Regions from separate parts of the Acidovorax sp. T1 genome, predicted to be linked through region 2. Evidence: predicted binding sites of a transcription regulator. Region 2 holds the regulator's gene; each other region holds the start of a gene.
What was found. Region 2 encodes sigma-54, which starts transcription at its own class of promoters, with help from an activator protein. Its sites were predicted from a motif close to TGGCANGNAANCTGCTTT; they were not measured.
Positions count from the first base shown of each region.

Region 1 (4,667 bases), 1.6 Mb from region 2:
GCTTCGTAGCGCAGCGCGGCAAAGTCCTTGCCCCGCGCACCGGCCAAAGCCGTCTGCAGCAGCGTGGGGTCGGTAAAGAAGGATGAAAAGTCCAAGCCCTCCAGCATGCGCCGCGACAACCCCAGCGTATTCTCCAGCGACGCATTGGCAAACTGCACGGCGCCGTCTGAACGCAGCACTGCCACCAGCGTAGACATCAGGTCCAGCGGGTGAAAGCGCTCCGTTTCAGCGGCGGGAGAATCGGGCACCGAGCGCTCCATCGCGCTTACTTCGGACTGCCTGGAAGGCGTGCCAGCTCGCGACGGATTCCGGCCAGATCACTCTCGCTGCGCGCAACACTGGCCTTGAGTTCGGCCGTGCGCTCCAGGTAAACCTGCGGGTTGCGCAGGTCCAGCGCATTGCGCTCGGGCGCACCGTTGTTGTATTCCTTGAGCAATTCGGCGTGGCGTGCCTCGGCCTTGCGCAACTCGGACTCCAGAATGGCCCGGGCATCCGCATCGCGCGCGCGCTGGTCGTTGTTTTCCACGCGTGGTGCACCGGCGGGCGAGGCAGTAGAAGCACCGGGGGTTGCAACGCCAGATGCCTTGGCGCGGGCGCCCTGCACCACCGTCACGTTGCCGCCTTCGACCAGCTTGCAGCCGCGTTCCTTGGCTTGGGCGGCGTTGTTGGTGTATTCATTGCCGCAGCGGTAGATGCGGTCTTGTGCCCAGGCGGCGGGCGCCAGGGCAGCGATGACTATCAGGGTAGTGAGCGATTTTTTCATTCAGTGTCCTCGCACATGCTATGCAGGGGTGCTGTTGAGTATCCCCTAATCGCCACGCATCACCAATTGGGCAACCGCAACCGATACAGGCTATTGGGAAAGGATGCAACAGATGATGGCTTGGTTCCTGACCCGACCTCAACATATCGTGGCACCATGAAAAAAGGCGGCTTGCGCCGCCTTTGGATGCCATCGCCTGCGGGCAGACGATTACAGCGAGTAGTACATGTCGTATTCGACCGGATGCACCGCCATGCGAAAACGCGTGACTTCGCTCATCTTCAAGTCGATGTAGGCGTCGATCATGCTTTCAGAGAACACGCCACCCTTGGTCAGGAAGCCACGGTCGGCGTCCAGGGCTTCCAGCGCTTGGTCCAGGCTGTGGCAGACGGTTGGAACCAGCTTGTCTTCTTCTGGCGGCAGATGGTACAGATCCTTGGTTGCGGCTTCGCCGGGATGGATCTTGTTTTCCACGCCGTCCAGACCCGCCATCAGCAGTGCCGCAAAGCCCAGGTAGGGGTTCATCAGTGGATCGGGGAAGCGGGCTTCCACGCGACGGCCCTTGGGGTTGGCCACGTAAGGAATGCGGATCGAGGCAGAGCGGTTCTTGGCCGAGTAGGCCAGCTTCACCGGGGCTTCAAAGTGGGGCACCAGGCGCTTGTAGCTGTTGGTGCCAGGGTTGGTGATGGCGTTCAGCGCACGGGCGTGCTTGATGATGCCGCCGATGTAGTACAGAGCGAAGTCCGACAGGCCGGCGTAGCCGTCGCCTGCAAACAGGTTCTTGCCATCTTTCCAGACCGACTGGTGCACATGCATACCCGAGCCGTTGTCACCGTGGTAGGGCTTGGGCATGAAGGTGGCTGTCTTGCCGTAGGCATTGGCCACGTTGTGGATCACATACTTTTGCAGCATGGTCCAGTCGGCGCGCTCGACCAGGGTGCTGAAACGCGTGCCGATTTCATTCTGGCCAGCGCCCGCCACTTCGTGGTGGAACACTTCAACCGGAATGCCCAGGGATTCGAGGATCAGCGACATCTCGGCGCGCATGTCCTGCGTGCTGTCGACGGGAGGCACGGGGAAGTAGCCGCCCTTGACGGTGGGGCGGTGGCCGCGGTTGCCACCTTCAAGCTTGGAGCCGGTGTTCCAGGGTGCTTCGTACTCTTCGATTTCGTAGAAGGTGTGATTGGGATCGGTGCTCCAACGCACACCGTCGAAGATGAAGAATTCGGGTTCGGGGCCGAAGAATGCCGTATCGCCCAAGCCAGAGGCCTTCAGGTAGGCCTCGGCGCGCTTGGCCACCGAGCGAGGATCGCGGTCATAGGCCTTGCCATCGCTGGGCTCGATCACGTCGCAGGTCAGGATCAGCGTCGTTTCTTCGAAAAACGGGTCGATGTTGGCCGAATTCGGGTCAGGAATCAGCTGCATATCGGAGGCTTCGATGCCTTTCCATCCAGCAATCGACGAGCCGTCAAAGGCATGGCCCGAAATGAATTTTTCTTCGTCAAAATGTGAGACGGGCACGGTGGTGTGCTGCTGTTTGCCACGGGTATCGGTAAAACGGAAGTCCACGAATTTGACTTCGTTCTCCTTCACCAGCTTCATTACGTCTGCAACGGTCTTGGCCATCAGGTTCTCCTGGGTAAAACGCTTGTTAAAAAAGTCTGCCAAGCGAAAAGCAGTTTGCGTGCCAGGCGAGTGCCTTGCCTGCACTGGGACGGAGCACTCAGGGCAAAGCCGCTGAAGCCCCGGCACCAAATATCACCAAAACGGTGCATTCATGCATTTTTTAGAGCTCACTACAGGTTTCGCACCAATTCAGGGCCGCATCGAGCACCAATGGCGTGCAAGCCCGTTTGCAGGCCTGCCCACGCAGCAGGAACGTCTGCAGCCGGTCCCTTCACGCCCAATTCTATGTGGCGCCCATATTGCGGGTGATCAACGCTGGGCAGGCTGAACACCCGGATTCCGGGGTGCTCTTGCTCAATGCGTTGCATCAGGGGCGTGAGCACCGCCTCCAGCGAGCCAAAGACAATGACGGACTGTTCGGTCTGCGGCGAACAATTGAAAAGATGCGGGTATTCGTGGTCCAGCACCCATGCGATCATGGGCCACGCCATCACCGGAAAGCCCGGTACAAAATGCACTGCCCCGCCTCCCGGGCCATTGCAGCTGAAGCCGGGGATTTTGTTGTAGGGGTTGGGCACGATGCGCGCGCCCTGGGGAAACATGCCCATGTTGAGCCGATGCACGTTGTCCGGACGGTCTGCCTCATAGGGCACGCCCTGCTCGCGCGCCACATCCTGCATGCGCTCGCGGATCAGGGCCTCGGCTTGCGGGTGCAGCACCAGATCCGCACCCAGCGCCCTGGCCGCGCACTGGCGCGTGTGGTCATCCGGAGTGGCGCCAATGCCGCCGCATGAAAACACCATATCGCCCGACGCGAACGCACGGTGCAGCGTGGCTGTGAGGCGCTCGGGACTGTCGCCCACATAGTCAACATACGACAAGGCCAGCCCGCGTGCCGCCAGCAACTCGATGACCTTGGGCATATGCTTGTCGGCACGCTTGCCCGAAAGAATCTCATCGCCCACGATGATCAGGCCAATATGCGAACTCATGGCAATTCTTTCTCCGAAATGAAGGTTGCATCAGGGGCTGCGCCGGGGTGGACTGCAATGGCCACAGCAGCTGGATCGCTGGCAGGGGCCACCGTTGCCGACGGTGCACCGCCCTCCTGCCGCAGGCGCTCCAGCGCGGCAAGGCAGTAGTGCGCAAACCAAAGGGAAGAAAAGGCAAAAACCAGTGTGTAGATCCAGATCGCCAGCGGCACCAAAATAAAAAAAGCCGCCGCAAAAACCACGCCGGAAGCCCATACAAGGCTGGGCGCCGCGCCCAGATAACCGGCCAACACACCGATACCCAACAGGCGGGTTCGGTGGCGGCGCAATATCTCGCGCCGCTCTTCCTTGCTGGCATGCTCGGCCAGCGCATCGAACGCCATGACGCGGTAGGTCAGCCAGCCCCAGATCAGCGGCGGCAGCACCAACACCAGAGGTGGCACCAGCCACAGCGGAATCGACACCACCAGGGCCATCACTGCCAGCACGGTGGAACCCAAAGACCACACCGCGCCAGCCCAGAAAGAGCCGCCCTTCTTGCGCTCGAGATGGGGAAAACGACGCTGGGCGACCAGGGTGACCAGTGCGGGCGTCATCAGCAGGGCAACTGCCAGCAGGGAGAACATCACCAGCACGGGCGTGACAATCAGGATCACCATGAGCGGCGCCATCACAGCGGTCACGTCGCCCACGCCCCAGGCGTGCAACCAGCCCCAGAAGGGGGCCAGCAGCGTGGAAGACTCCATCAACGCGCGCATGCCCCGTACGGCACCATCCCAGTAGAAATAGCCCAGGGCGCCGCCCAACACCCCGATCAGCAGCAATGGCACCATTGACAGCATGATCACGCGCGGTCGCAGGCAATACACCGCTGCGCGCCAGAAAGAATCAACCAAGAGTCCCATGCCGGCAAGCATACCTTGACTGCCTGGGAACCGGCTCAACGGGTGGCTTGAATGCGGGTTCAGGCCTTGCCAACCAGCCTGAGCACTCCGCGCCATTGCTGGGACCAGAACCCTCTGCCATAGTCGCGCAGACGGCCCTGCGGATCGGGCTCCACCTGGTCCCTCACCCCCGTGGGTTCGTAGCGAAGCTGGAAATCGGCCGTACCAAACAACATGTCCCACCAGGGCAACAGCACGCCGAAGTTGTGTCCGCCCAAAACCGCCTTTCGCCCCGTGGGCGGCAGCGCGCCTGGGGCCATGTCGACGGGTGGTGTGGATGGATTCACCGCTGGCGTGGTTTCATGGCCGAAGCCGATGGTGTGGTGCCGGCGGTGAAACCGG
Region 1 is NZ_CP021648.1:1,315,624-1,320,290, reverse strand. It holds gene glnL (nitrogen regulation protein NR(II)) at 1-197, opposite strand, end outside; gene CCX87_RS06305 (hypothetical protein) at 266-763, opposite strand; gene glnA (type I glutamate--ammonia ligase) at 974-2,389, opposite strand; gene CCX87_RS06295 (competence/damage-inducible protein A) at 2,560-3,381, opposite strand; gene CCX87_RS06290 (EI24 domain-containing protein) at 3,378-4,286, opposite strand; gene CCX87_RS06285 (sterol desaturase family protein) at 4,346-4,667, opposite strand, start outside.
Region 1: the regulator sigma-54 is predicted to act here: its motif matches at 2,436-2,453, upstream of glnA (type I glutamate--ammonia ligase).

Region 2 (4,667 bases):
AAAAAAGTTTCCTCCCCATCCTGCTGCTGACGGCCTTGGCCTGCGCCCCTGGCGTGGGCTTTGCCGAAAAAGCCGACCGCAACAAGCCCATGAACATCGAGGCCGATGCGTTGCGCCACGATGAGCTCAAGCAGACCAGTGTTTTCACGGGCCGGGTGGTCATGACCAAGGGCTCCATCGTGCTGCGCGGCGCGCGGCTCGATGTGCGCCAGGATGCCGATGGCTACCAGTACGGCGTCGTGACGGCCGAGCCCGGCAAGCGCGCGTTCTTCCGGCAAAAGCGCGACACCCCGGCCGGCGCACCGGACGAGTTCATCGAAGGCGAGAGTGAAATCATCGAATACGACGGCAAGGCCGACAACGTGCGTTTCATCACCCGCGCCGAGATGCGCCGCTATCGGGAATCGGTGGTGACCGATGATGTGTCGGGCGCCGTCATCGTTTACAACAACCTCACCGACGTGTTCACGGTCGATGGCCAGAAAAAGTCGGCCGCCAGCGTGCCGGGCGATGTACCCGCCCCGGGCGGCCGCGTGCGCGCCGTGCTGTCGCCGGCCAAGGAGCAGCCTGCCGGCGCTGTGGCCCCGGCCCCCGCGGCCAGCGGGCCGGTGCTGCGTCCCAGCAACTCGCTCGGTGGTGCAAGCAAGTGAGTGCTGTGACGGTGAATCAAGGTCAAGGCCCAGATACCCAGACGGGCAGCCGCCTGGAAGTCGAACACCTCGAAAAATCCTATGGCAGCCGCAAGGTCGTCAAGGACGTGTCGCTGGTCGTGCAAAAGGGCGAAGTGGTGGGCTTGCTTGGCCCCAATGGCGCTGGCAAGACCACCTCGTTTTACATGATCGTGGGGCTGGTGCGCTGCGATGGCGGTGATATCCGCATCGATGGCCATTCGGTGGCGAACATGCCCATCCACCGGCGTTCGCGCCTGGGGCTGTCCTATCTGCCGCAAGAGGCGTCGATCTTTCGCAAGCTGAACGTCGAAGAGAACGTGCGCGCCGTGCTGGAGCTGCAGCGCGGCGACGACGGCAAGCCCCTGCCCCGGGCCGAGATTGAAGCGCGTCTCACGGCCTTGCTGCAGGAGCTGCGCGTGGATCACCTGCGCGAATCACCGGCCCTGGCGCTGTCGGGCGGCGAACGCCGCCGGGTCGAGATCGCCCGCGCCCTGGCCACCCAGCCGCGCTTCATCCTGCTCGACGAGCCGTTTGCCGGCATCGACCCGATCGCGGTGATCGAGATCCAGCGGATCATTGGTTTTTTGAAGGCGCGCGGCATCGGCGTGCTGATCACCGACCACAACGTGCGCGAGACGCTGGGCATCTGCGACCACGCCTTCATCATCAGCGATGGCCGCGTGCTCGCCCAGGGCACGCCGGCCGAAATCGTTGACAACGCCGAGGTAAGACGCGTCTATCTCGGCGAGCACTTCAGGATGTGATGAAACCCGGCCTGTCTCTGCGCGTTTCGCAGCACCTGTCGCTCACGCCGCAGTTGCAACAATCCATCCGGCTGTTGCAGCTGTCCACACTCGAACTCTCGCAGGAAGTCGAGCAGATGCTTGACGAGAACCCGTTTCTGGAGCGCACCGCCGAAGAGGCGCCGCGCGAGGAGTTCGGCCTGGAAGCCGCCGACACCCCCGCGCAGGCCGACGACTACAGCGCCGATGATGCTATGTATTCAGGAGCTGCCAGCGCAAGCAGCACTAGCGCTGAAGGCCAAAATGATGCGGAAACCCCCAGCACCAGCGCGGACGAACCCGACTGGAGCGGCGACGGCACCGTGGAAATGGCGCCCAACGATGCCGAGTGGGGCGGTGATGCGCCCGCCCGCAACCGCAACGACTCCGAAGGCGACGAGGCCGATGCCACCGAGCTGGCGCGCTCGCACGAGTCCCTCACGTCGTTTCTGCACCGCCAGGCCCTGGCGCTGCGCCTGTCCGAGATCGACCGCGCCGCGCTGCGCTTCCTGATTGAATCGCTCAACGACGACGGCTACCTTGAAGAGCCGCTCCAAGAGCTGGCCACGGGCCTGGCTGGTGAGGGCAATCTCGAGCAGATCGACGAGCTGGTGCACCGTTTCACCGTGGCGCAGCGCCTGCTGCAAAGCCTGGAGCCCGTGGGCGTGGGCGCGCGCAACCTGGCCGAATGCCTGACGCTGCAGCTCAAGGCCCTGGCCGCCGACGAAGACAGCGGGATCGACCCCGGCACCGTGCAGACCGCCCTCTCCATCTGCCAGCAGCCGCTGGAGATGCTGGCGCGCCGCGACATCCGCCGCCTCACCCAGGCCTGTGGCGATGGCGAAGAGCGCACGCGCGCCGCCATGGCCCTGATTGCCCGGCTGGAGCCACGCCCCGGCCGCCGCTTTGCCGATGTGGAGCGCAACATCATCGTGCCCGACGTCATCGTGCGCAAAGCCGGCCGCGCCAATGGGCACAGCGGCCAGCACAACTTCATCGTGCAGCTCAACCCCGACGTGATGCCGCGCCTGCGTGTGCACGACATCTACGCCGGCGCGCTGCGCGGCCACAAGGGCGGCGAGGGCCACCAGGGCATGCAGCAGCGCCTGCAGGAGGCGCGCTGGTTCATCAAGAACATCCAGCAGCGCTTTGACACCATCCTGCGCGTCTCGCGCGCCATCGTCGAGCGGCAGAAAAACTTTTTCACCCACGGCGAGCTGGCCATGCGCCCGCTGGTGCTGCGCGACATCGCCGATGAGCTGGGCCTGCACGAGTCCACCATCAGCCGCGTGACCACCGCCAAGTACATGGCCACGCCGATCGGCACCTATGAGCTCAAATACTTCTTTGGCTCGGGCCTGGGCACCGAGACCGGCGGCAACGCCTCCAGCACGGCGGTGCGTGCGCTGATCAAGCAGTTCGTCGCCGCTGAAAACCCCGCCAAGCCGCTGTCCGACAGCCAGATCGCCGAGATGCTCAAGGAGCAGGGCATCGAGTGCGCGCGCCGCACCGTGGCCAAATACCGCGAGGCGCTCAAGATCGCGCCGGCCAACCTGCGCAAGGCTTTGTAGGCCCTTCGCTGGCGGGTGCGCGGGTTGTGCGCCCGTTGGTTGTTTTTTTGTTTCGTTGACCCTCTCACCCGCTTGTACGCCATGGCCCGCATTGTTTTCGACCTTCCCCCGCACTTCGGCTTTGCCACCGAGATGCAGATCTACATCAGCCACGTCAACCAGGGCGGGCACCTGGACAACGCACAGCTGCTCTCGCTGGTGTCCGAGGCGCGTGTGCGCTTCTTCCAGTCGCTGGGTTACCCCGAGGCGGATGTGGGCGGGCTGTCCATCGTGGTGGGAGACATCGTGGCGCAGTACCGGTCCGAGGGTTTTCACGGCGAGACCATGCGCGTGGAGATGGCGCCCGCAGACTTCAATCGCTATGGTTTCGACCTCGTCTTTCGAATGACTGAAAAGACGCAAGGCCGCGAGGTGGCGCGCGGCAAGACCGGCATCGTCTTCATCGGCAAGAGCGACCGCAAGGTGGCGCCGATTCCCGAATCCATCCGCCAGCTGCTGCGGGCCCGCGCGGGTGAGCCCGGTTTCCCCGCTGTGCCCGAGCGCGTATCTTCCCCATCGACATGAACCAACTCCAACTTTTTCTCCCCTGCGCCGCGGGCGTCGAGGGCTTTCTGGCCGACGAGGTGCATGGCATCACCGGCCTCACGGGGCAAGACCTGCTCACCGGCAGGGGCGGCGTGCTGCTGCGCGCGTCCTGGCGCGAGGCGCTGCTGTTGAACCTGCACAGCCGCCTGGCGCAACGCGTGCTGGTGCAGCTCGCGCACCGGCCCTATCGCTCCGAGAACGACCTGTACGCAGCCGCCAGCGACGTGGCCTGGGAGATCTGGTTCACCACGCGCCAGACCTTCAAGGTCGAGGTGACGGCGCAGCACAGCCCGCTGCAAAGCCTGAACTTCGCCGGCCTCAAGATCAAGGACGCGGTGGCCGACCGCTTTCGCGCCAAGAGCGGCGTGCGCCCCGACGTGAACACGCAGTGGCCCGACGTGCGCATCCACCTGCACCTGACCACCGAAGAGGCCACGATCTACATCGACACCTCGGGCGAGCCGCTGTTCAAGCGCGGCTGGCGCGAGGACAAGGGCGACGCGCCGCTCAAGGAAACCCTGGCCGCCGCCATGATCGCCGCCAGCGGCTGGGACCCCCTGGGCGACAACCCCGTGCCGCTGTACGACCCCTGCTGCGGCAGCGGCACCATTGCCATCGAGGCCGCGCAGATCGCCTGCCGCATCCCGGCGGGCATGCTGCGCCGCTTTGCGTTCGAGAAACTGCTGCCGTTCCAGGCGCATGTCTGGTCTGCTATTAAAAACGAAGCTGAAGGCGCAATCCAGGCAAGCGCTGTGCCCATATTTGGCAGTGATGTGGCCCACCGCATGGTCGATTTTGCCCAGCGCAATGCCGAGCGTGCCGGCGTGGCCGATGCCGTGCAGCTGCGCGGTGGCGACGCCCTGCAGCGCATGCCGCCCTGCGAGCAGCCCGGCGTGATGCTGCTCAACCCGCCCTACGGCGAGCGCATTGCCGCCGCCGGCACCGCCGGGCAAAACGCCAACGAACGCGCGGCCGAGCGCGCCCTGGGCGCCAGCGTGGGCCGCGAAGCCGCGCACACCGACGATGGCGGCGAGTTCTTCAGCCAGCTGGCCGCGCAC
Region 2 is NZ_CP021648.1:3,765,450-3,770,116, reverse strand. It holds gene lptA (lipopolysaccharide transport periplasmic protein LptA) at 1-650, shown strand, start outside; gene lptB (LPS export ABC transporter ATP-binding protein) at 662-1,435, shown strand; gene CCX87_RS17500 (RNA polymerase factor sigma-54) at 1,435-3,024, shown strand; gene CCX87_RS17495 (acyl-CoA thioesterase) at 3,106-3,588, shown strand; gene CCX87_RS17490 (THUMP domain-containing class I SAM-dependent RNA methyltransferase) at 3,585-4,667, shown strand, end outside.

Region 3 (4,667 bases), 1.0 Mb from region 2:
CTGCTCGGCCAGGCGCGACAGGGCCGGTCCGCCCGGGTAGCCCAGGCCCATCAGCTTGGCCGACTTGTCAAACGCCTCGCCCGCCGCATCGTCGATGGTTTCGCCCAGCAGTTCGTAGCGGCCCACGCCGTCCACCCGCATCAGCTGGGTGTGGCCGCCCGACACCAGCAAGGCGACGAAGGGGAACTCCGGCGGGTCGGCACTTAAAAACGGCGACAGCAAATGCCCTTCAAGGTGGTGCACGCCCAGCACCGGCTTGCCCAGTGCCGCACCCAGCGCGCAAGCCACACCCGCGCCCACCAACAGCGCACCCGCCAGGCCCGGCCCCCGGGTGTAGGCCACCACGTCCACATCGGCAAGGCGCTGGCCCGCTTCAGCCATGACGGCCTCGGTGAGCGGCAACACGCGACGGATATGGTCGCGGCTGGCCAGCTCGGGCACCACGCCGCCATAGGCCTGGTGCATCTCGATCTGGCTGTGCAAGGCATGCGCCAGCAAGGCGGGCACAGCCACCCCGCCCGTAGAGCGGACCAGCGCCACGCCGGTTTCATCGCACGAAGATTCAATACCCAGGATCAGCAAGCTCATGCCCCAAGTGTAAAACCCGGGGCCATCGCGGCCACGCCTGCAGTCTGAATGCGGGCGCAAAGCCCGGCGTGGCGACCACCAGATTCACAGCCCGCACCAGCGCTGTGCACCATCCCGGCGCACCAACTTGTGGCGTAAATTTTGCTTACCATCTGGTATGACCGACGCCCTGCGCATTGTGGTGGTGGCCCCCGACCTGGCCATTGCCGACCCCGACGACGAACACGCCGCCACCCAGGCCGAGCGCTCGCGGGCGCTGCGCATTGGCCTGCTGGAAAACAATTTCAACCTCATCGCCACGCTGCCGGCCGATGTTTTTTTGAGCGAGCGGCTGGCCCAGCTGCAGCCCGACCTGATCATCGTGGACGCAGAAAGCGAGGCCCGCGACGCGCTGGAACATGTGGTAATGGCCACGCGCGACGCCCGCCGCCCCATCGTCATGTTCACCAACGATGAAGACACCACGCATGTAAAGGACGCCGTGGCTGCGGGCGTGTCTGCCTACATCGTGGCAGGGCTGGCGCCCCAGCGCATCCGCCCCATCCTGGATGTGGCCATGGCGCGCTTTCAGCACGAACAGGCCCTGCGCACCGAACTGGCCGACGCGCGCACAGAGCTCAAAGACCGCAAGACCATCGACCGCGCCAAGGGCCTGCTCATGCAGCGCCAGGGGCTGAGCGAACAGGCCGCCTACGAAAAACTGCGCAAGACCGCCATGGACAAGGGCCTCAAGCTGGTCGATGTGGCGCAGCGCATGCTGGATGTGATGGACTTGCTGGGTTGAGGCGTGGGCCCATGGGCGCGTTGGCCGACCCAGCGGATTGAACAGGCATCCGTCCTGACAAAAAAACGCTGCCCGAAAGCAGCGTTTTGGATGGTATGCAACGAGGCCGAGGCGCGCTCAGAACGCAGGAACCACGGCCCCCTTGTACTTGTCCTGGATGAACTTCTTCACTTCCGGCGTGTGCAGGGCCTTGATCAGCTTGGCGATGTTGGCGTCGTTGGCACGGTCCGCGCGGGCCGCAACGATGTTGGTGTAGGGCGAATCTGCGCCTTCGATGAACAGCGCATCCTTGGTGGGGTTGAGCTTGGCTTCGATGGCGTAGTTGGTGTTGATCAGGGCCAGATCCACATCGGCCAGTGCACGGGGCAGCAGGGGCGCCTCAAGTTCCTTGAACTTCAGCTTCTTGGGGTTCTTGGCCACGTCCAGGGGCGTGGGCGTGAGGCTCTTGGGGTCCTTGAGCTCGATCAGCCCTTGCTTGGCCAGCAAGATCAGCGCGCGGCCACCGTTGGAGGGGTCGTTCGGAATCGCCACCGTGGCGCCATCCTTCAGGTCCTTCACGTTCTTGATCTTGCTGGAGTAAGCGCCGAAGGGCTCCACATGCACCTTGCCATTGGGCACCTGCACCAGGCTGCTCTTGCGGTCCTTGTTGTAGCTGTCCAGGTAGGGCTGGTGCTGGAAGAAGTTGGCGTCCAGCTGCTTGTCTTCGACCGCCGCGTTGGGCTGAATGTAGTCGCTGAACTCCTTGACCTGCAGATCCACGCCCTGGGCCTTGAGCTGGGGCTTCACAAAGTTCAGGATTTCGGCATGGGGCACGGCCGTTGCGGCCACTTTCAGCACGTCGGCTGCATGGGTGCTGACGGCCAAGACTGCGAGGGCGAGTGCGGACAGGGTCTTTTTCAACATGACAGGCTCTTTCGATGAATGAAGGCACGGCAGGGTCAAAAATGCGGGATAACCCTGACGCTTGGCGGCAAGTGTAACGACGAAAACGATCTAAAGATGACTCTTTAGCTAATTTCTGATATAAAAATAGTGTTTTATATGCAATTCTCTGAAATCACTGTCGTTTGCACTCACTGGGCGCAACGGTGCGCTGTGGTTTTTGCCGTTTCTGTTTCTGCCTGCCGCCGCGCTCGCCTCACAACACAGCGACTTTCCCGCGCCCTGATGGTGCATCGCACAACAGCGGTGCGCTGGCGTTCACAGGATTTCTGCATCAAATAGCTGTAAATCGCCCGTATTTATTACGCATACAGCTCCTAAATAAATAGCAAACACAATTTCCGCAAGCTGGCACAGGGCTTGCATTGACAGGGTCAGACCCTCACAGGTCTGCATTGGCCACTCCGCCCAACGGCGGGCGGATGTGGTCAGAACCCGGACAAAGGCGTCCCCACCCGCGCACCGCTGCCCCATGCAGCCGGCGCGGTGTGAGGACGCCTTTTTTGTTTTGCCACGCCCAAGGGAAGCCCCATGACCGATCTGTTGAAAACCAGCCTCAACCGCCGCACCGTGCTGCAAGCCGCCACCGTGGGTGCGGTAGGCATCAGCCCCGCGCTGCGTGCGCTCGTCCACGCCCAGGGCTCGGACGCCCCGGAAAAAAAGGAAGTGAAGATCGGCTTCATCCCGCTGACCGACTGCGCCAGCGTGGTGATGGCCTCGGTGCTGGGCTTTGACAAGAAGTACGGCGTGACCATCATTCCCACCAAAGAGGCCAGCTGGGCCGGCGTGCGCGACAAGCTGGTGAACGGCGAGTTGGACTTTGCCCATGTGCTGTATGGCCTGGTGTATGGCGTGCACCTGGGCACGGCCGGCCCCAAGAAAGACATGGCGGTGCTGATGAACCTGAACCACAACGGCCAGGCCATCACGCTGTCCAAAGCCTTGGCCGACAAGGGCGCGGTGGACGGCCCGTCGCTGGCGGCGCTGATGGCCAAGGAAAAGCGCGAATACACCTTTGCCGGCACCTTCCCCACCGGCACGCACGCGATGTGGATGCACTACTGGCTGGCGGCGGCGGGCATCAACCCGCTGTCGGGCGCCAAGCTGATTACCGTGCCGCCGCCGCAGATGGTGGCCAACATGCGCGTGGGCAACATGGACGGTTTTTGCGTGGGCGAGCCCTGGAACCACCGCGCCATCATGGACGGCATCGGCATCACGGCCAACACCACGCAGGACATCTGGAAGGACCACCCCGAGAAGGTGCTGGGCACCACGGCCGAGTTCGTCAAAAAGCACCCCAACACCACGCGCGCCGTGATGATGGCGGTGCTCGAAGCCAGCCAGTGGATCGACGCCAGCCTGTCCAACAAAATGAAAATGGCCGAGACGATTGCCGGCAAGGCCTATGTGAACACGGGCGTGGACGCGATCAACCAACGCATCCTGGGCCGCTACCAGAACGGCATGGGCAAGACCTGGGACGACCCCAACCACATGAAGTTCTTCAACGACGGTGCGGTGAACTTTCCCTATCTGTCGGACGGCATGTGGTTCCTCACCCAGCACAAGCGCTGGGGCCTGCTCAAGAGCCACCCCGACTACCTGGCCGTGGCCAAGCAGGTGAACCAGGTAGAGCTTTACAAATCGGTGGCCAGCGCCCTCAAGGTGAACGTGCCCAAGGATGTGCTGCGCACCAGCAAGCTGATCGACGGCGTGGTGTGGGACGGCAAGGACCCCGCCAAGTACGCCGACGGTTTCAAGATCAAAGCCTGAGCAATAGGAGACCACCATGGTCAGCGCCGTATTCCACTCCCCGCTGGAGCCCACGCCAGCCCCGCATGATGCTATTACAAATATAGCTACCAGCGCACAACCAGCAAGCGCTAGCGGCCAAAATCACTTAAAACCAGCGACCCCGCCTGCCCCCCTGCCGGGGCGTGACTGGGCGGCCCGCTCGCGTGGCTTCTGGCTGGCGGTGCTGCCGCCGCTGTGCGGCCTTGGCTTGCTGGTGGGGCTGTGGGCGCTGGTGTCGGCCAGCACCGGCAACAGCATTCCCGGCCCCCACGAGACCTGGCTGCAGGCGCTGGAAGTGTTCCGCAACCCGTTCTATAGCAACGGCCCCAACGACCAGGGCGTGGGCTGGAACGTGCTGGCCTCGCTGCAGCGCGTGGCCGTGGGCTTCGGGCTGGCGGCGGTGGTGGGCATTCCGGCGGGTTTTGTGATCGGGCGCTTCAACTTCCTGTCGCGCATGTTCAACCCGCTCATCAGCCTGCTGCGGCCGGTGTCGCCGCTGGCCTGGCTGCCCATTGGTTTGCTGGTGTTCAAGGGCGCCAACCCGGCGGCCATCTGG
Region 3 is NZ_CP021648.1:2,736,430-2,741,096, forward strand. It holds gene tsaD (tRNA (adenosine(37)-N6)-threonylcarbamoyltransferase complex transferase subunit TsaD) at 1-588, opposite strand, end outside; gene CCX87_RS12930 (ANTAR domain-containing response regulator) at 746-1,372, shown strand; gene CCX87_RS12935 (MetQ/NlpA family ABC transporter substrate-binding protein) at 1,490-2,275, opposite strand; gene CCX87_RS12940 (CmpA/NrtA family ABC transporter substrate-binding protein) at 2,846-4,090, shown strand; gene ntrB (nitrate ABC transporter permease) at 4,107-4,667, shown strand, end outside.
Region 3: the regulator sigma-54 is predicted to act here: its motif matches at 2,664-2,681, upstream of CCX87_RS12940 (CmpA/NrtA family ABC transporter substrate-binding protein).

Region 4 (4,667 bases), 1.5 Mb from region 2:
GTTCTTGCTCTCGGCCACCTCACCCACCGTGCCGCCAATCATCACCTCGCCCAGCGGCTGGCTGGCCGCATAGCTTTTGCTCTCGTTCATGCGGCCGCGCATATAGGGGTCCAGGCTCAAGTAGTGGTGGCGCACCAGCACCTCACCATCCTGGAGCGCGGGGGTGTCGGTGGCGACCAGCTTGAAGTTGCTGGTCACGGCCTCGCCCTGGGGGCGGTTGTCGAGAACGATTTGTTGGTTGCGGGGCATGGAAGACTCCTTTTTACTACTGTTTTAATAGCTGCTTGCGCTTATGAATACTGCGCAAGAGCCCGATTTGGCTCAAAAACGGCTCCAGTACATCCTTGTGCCGGAGCGCCCTTCAATCCGTCGAAATCACCCGCTGCCCGTCGGCGGCTTCAGCAGGCTGGCGTCGCACATACTTGAACGTGCCGGTGGCGTGGCTGCAGACGCGGCCCTCGGCATCGAACACTGTGCCTTCAGCGAAAGCCATGCTGGCGGTGCGGTGGATGAGCCGACCCTTGGCCACCAACGGCCCGCGCGCGGGCCGCATGAAGCTGGTCTTCATCTCGATGGTGACCACGCCAAAGTCGGGCGTATCGCTGCGTGCCGCCGTGGCCAGAGTCACGTCCAGCAAGGTCATCGACGCACCACCGTGGGTGACGTCAAATGAGTTCAGGTGCTCAGGGCGCGCTTCGTAATGCAACTCTGACTCGCCCCCCGACATGCGGTGCAGCGTGAAACCAAGATGGCTGACAAACGGGATTTCGGCACCAAAATTCAACACAGGCAACTCCAGGGTTCATGAAAAGGCAGAAAGGATAGTCCTTGTTGCACTGCTGCGGGGTTTGGGGGCTTGACCGCTTGCCCACGGCATTTGCACGCCGCAGGACTGGCCTCCAAGCCATCCAGACAGCCCCAAGCAGAACGCGCCGCCCTCAAAAGCCGGCGCCCGCCAACTCATCCGCCGGTCACCACGCTCACCCCGCCATCCACCGCCAGCCATTGGCCGGTGATGTGCTTGCCCGCATCCGATGCATACAGGGCACACAGGCCCTTGAGGTCTTCGTCATCGCCCAGGCGACCCAGCGGGGCGTGGGCGGCCAGCGCTTCCTCGCCCATGGCCTTCAAGGTGCCCACCGTCATCCTGCTGGGAAAGAACCCCGGGCAGATGGCATTGACGCGGATGTTGTACTTGCCCCATTCGGCGGCCAGCGCCCGCGTGAAATTGATGACCGCACCCTTGGAGGTGTTGTAGGCAATGGTGTTCATGCCGCTCGGGTTGCCACCCAGGCCCGCGATGGACGCCACGTTGATGATGCTGCCGCTGCGCCGCGCAATCATGCTGTGCTTGGCGATGTGCTGGCTGAGGATGAAGTAGCCGCGCACGTTGAGGTTCATCACCTTGTCCCAGGCCTCGACCGGGTGGTCTTCGGCGGGCGCGCCCCAGGCCGCGCCGGCATTGTTGACCAAGATATCCACATTGCCCATGCGCTGCAGGGTTTCATCGGCCAGTTGCCGAATGTCGGCCTCCTGGGCGCAGTCGGCGGCGATCCAGCGCGCATCGATGCCGGCGGCCTGCAGGTCGGCCGTGGCCTCTTCCAGGTCTGACGCCTTGCGCGAACTCAGCATGATCCTGGCGCCAGCCTCCCCCAGCGCATGCGCCAGCTGCAGGCCCAGCCCGCGCGAGCCACCGGTGACAAGGGCCGTCTTGCCGGTGAGGTCAAACAATTGTTGGATGGTGCGGGTCATGTCGTCGTCTCCTGGTTTGAATGGGGCCAAGGCCAGCAACCAGCCTGGCACTGCATTGCGATGCATTGTGCGTGGGCGCGGCGGCGGGGTCTGTCGCCTGGGCGATTGGGAAACGCGGACGAGAACAGCCAACACACCTGTGCCACGCCCAGCACAGGGCATCCGCGCATTGCATGGTCGCAATGCCGCTGCCAAAGCGTCGCCGCCAGCCCTTCGTCCCGAAGCGGCTGGATCACCCTGTTGATCCGTCGAATTTATTTACACCTGAGACGTTACCGCAGCCAGAAAAATCAGCAAGTCATTGATTTATAACGATTTTCATTGATGGCACAAAGCGTGCTTTGTAACAGTGGATCCAAAACCCACCCCAGGAGAAACCGTTATGTCAATGACAAACAAACTCGCCATCGCAAGCATTCTGTCGGGTGCCTGCCTTGCTGTGCAGGCTGCGCCCGTGACTTATCTGGCCGCAGACAACAACGTGTCCACACTCGCGCAAATGGTGAACTCGACCGCAGCCGCGGCATCGTTCCTCTCGGTCGCAGGCAGCCTGAACACCGTGGATTTCGAATCGGCCCTGCCAGCCAACCTCACCATCACCGGCGGCACGACCAACACCGGAACCCCCGGATGTGGCGCCGTGTGCGGATTCAATACCACTGCGGGTGGCGCACTCTTTCGGACCGTAAGTGGCGGCTCGGTCACTTTTTCTTTCGTCAACCCAGTGGATGCTTTCGGCTTTTTCGTGAATGGCCTGCAGACAGATCTCGTCCCACAGCAAACCATCAATTACGTGGATGGTTCCTCGGTTACCCAGACCATCAACATGCCCTCTGCGATCAACGGTGGCGGCGCATTCGTTGGCTTCATTGACTACGGTCAGCTGATCGCCAGCGTGACTTTCAATGCGACAAACGACATTCTTGGGTTTGACGACCTGCGCTTCGGCCGCTCGGCCAACAACCCTGAAGATCCCAACAATGTGCCCGAGCCCGGCTCGCTGGCCCTGCTCGGCGCTGCCCTCGCAGGGCTCGCCTCGATCCGCCGCCGCAACCAGCGTTGACCGGTTGCGTGACCGCCCGGCGTGCGAGACACTGCCGGGCGCATTCACCCATGGCACCCATGGCCGCCAGCTACATCGACTATTGGCCTTTCATCAAGGCAAAAACAGCGTGTAGCGCCCATCCATAAAGCGCTGACAGCTATCAATTTAAAAGCACCTGAGCTCAGGGCGACCAGCGCCAAGAGTCACCACACGGTGTTGTATGGTGTGATCCCGGATTCAGTGACCCGAGGCGCCCATGAAATCTGTCGATGACCGCTCGCGCACCCTCCCGGTCGCGCTGGCGCTGGTTTTGCTGCTCATTGTGTATGGCTCGCTGTTCCCCTTCCAGTGGAACTTCACTGCGCCGCAGGCTTTCATCTGGAGCGGCCGCATCGGTCTGGTGGACCTGGTGGAAAACATCGTTTTGTTTGTTCCCCTCGGTGGGCTGCTGGGCTGGGCTGGGCAGGGGCGGCCGCGCAAGTGGGCCTTTTTTGCCGGCTGGCTGGTGGCGGCCACGGTATTGGCCAGCGCGCTGCAATGGCTGCAAAAATTCCTGCCCCGCACCCCTGCCCTTTCAGACGTCATCTTCAACATGGCGGGGTATGCGCTGGGCTGGGGCGCCGGGTTTGTCGCGCGGTGGCGGGTGGGGCACCTGCTGAACCGGCACCAGGGTTGGGCCGGCGCAGACCGGTTCACGCTGGTGCTGATCGCCCTGTGGTGGGTGGCAGAGCTGTATCCACTGATCCCGACGCTGGACGTTTCCTCGGTGGCGCAAAACATCAAGTCGCTGTGGCAGCAAGACCTGTGGCAGCCGCGGCGCATGCTGCTGCATGCAGGCATGGCGGTGATCGGCTTGGCGGCCGTGGCGCACCTGGCCCGCACCGCCCATCTGGCGCACCGCGCGCGGGCGTTGGCACTGGTGGCCGCGTTGGCGGTACTGGTGGGCAAATTCGTGGTCGTGGGTCAGTCGCCAGGCATGGCGGTGGTGCTGGGCATGGCGGTCGGCTGGTTGCTGTGGCGCTGGCTGGATGCGTGGTCGCCAGGGGCGCGCTGGGCGGCCACGGCATGGGTGGCGCTGGCCACTTACCTGCTCGACGCGATCTGGCCCTGGGCGTGGCGCACGCCGCCGGCCGACATGGAATGGATGCCGTTTGCTTCCACGCTCTCGACCTGGGTGCAGTCTGCGATCACGCCGCGCGCATTTGAAAGCCTGTGCTTTGGCGCGATCGTGTGGAGCACGGTGCGCAACGGCGCCTTGCCGGGGGGCATGACCGTCTGCACGGCCATGCTGGCCTTGGCATGCGAATGGACGCAGCGCTATTTGCCCACCCGCACGGCCGAGATCACCTCGGTGCTGCTGGCCATCGGCATGGGCTGGCTGCTGTCGGCATGCACCGCAGCGCGCAGACCACGCCAAGTGGGTGCGTGGGTGGGTGCTCGCGCGGACTAAAACGCCTCTTCGCTGAGCGCGGCGCAGATCAAATCGCGGCGGTTCACCACGTTCAGCCAGGCCGTGATCTTGGGCAGCTCGTAATGGTAAAAATAGCGTGCAGCGCCCATCCTGCCTGCGCTAGCAGCTACTGAAAGCGTAGCATCCGCGCGCAGCGTGGCCAGCAATACATCCAGCCACACCCAGGCCAGCACCGTGTGGCCGAAGGCCTGCATGTAGGGCACGGCGTTGGCCAGCGCCTCGGCGGGGTTGCCTGTAGCCCAGGCGGCCTGCGTGGCGGCGGCCACCTGCTGCAAGGCATCGCCCAGCTGCGCTGCATACGGCGCCAGTTCGGACTCGGCGGCGGCCCGCGCCATGGTGGCCTGCATGCGCGCGGCCAGCAGTTGCATGCCCCGGCCGTTTTCCATCAGCACCTTGCGG
Region 4 is NZ_CP021648.1:2,311,353-2,316,019, forward strand. It holds gene CCX87_RS10725 (NADP-dependent oxidoreductase) at 1-249, opposite strand, end outside; gene CCX87_RS10730 (PaaI family thioesterase) at 362-787, opposite strand; gene CCX87_RS10735 (SDR family oxidoreductase) at 961-1,752, opposite strand; gene CCX87_RS10740 (PEP-CTERM sorting domain-containing protein) at 2,135-2,815, shown strand; gene CCX87_RS10745 (VanZ family protein) at 3,054-4,247, shown strand; gene CCX87_RS10750 (acyl-CoA dehydrogenase) at 4,244-4,667, opposite strand, start outside.
Region 4: the regulator sigma-54 is predicted to act here: its motif matches at 2,078-2,095, upstream of CCX87_RS10740 (PEP-CTERM sorting domain-containing protein).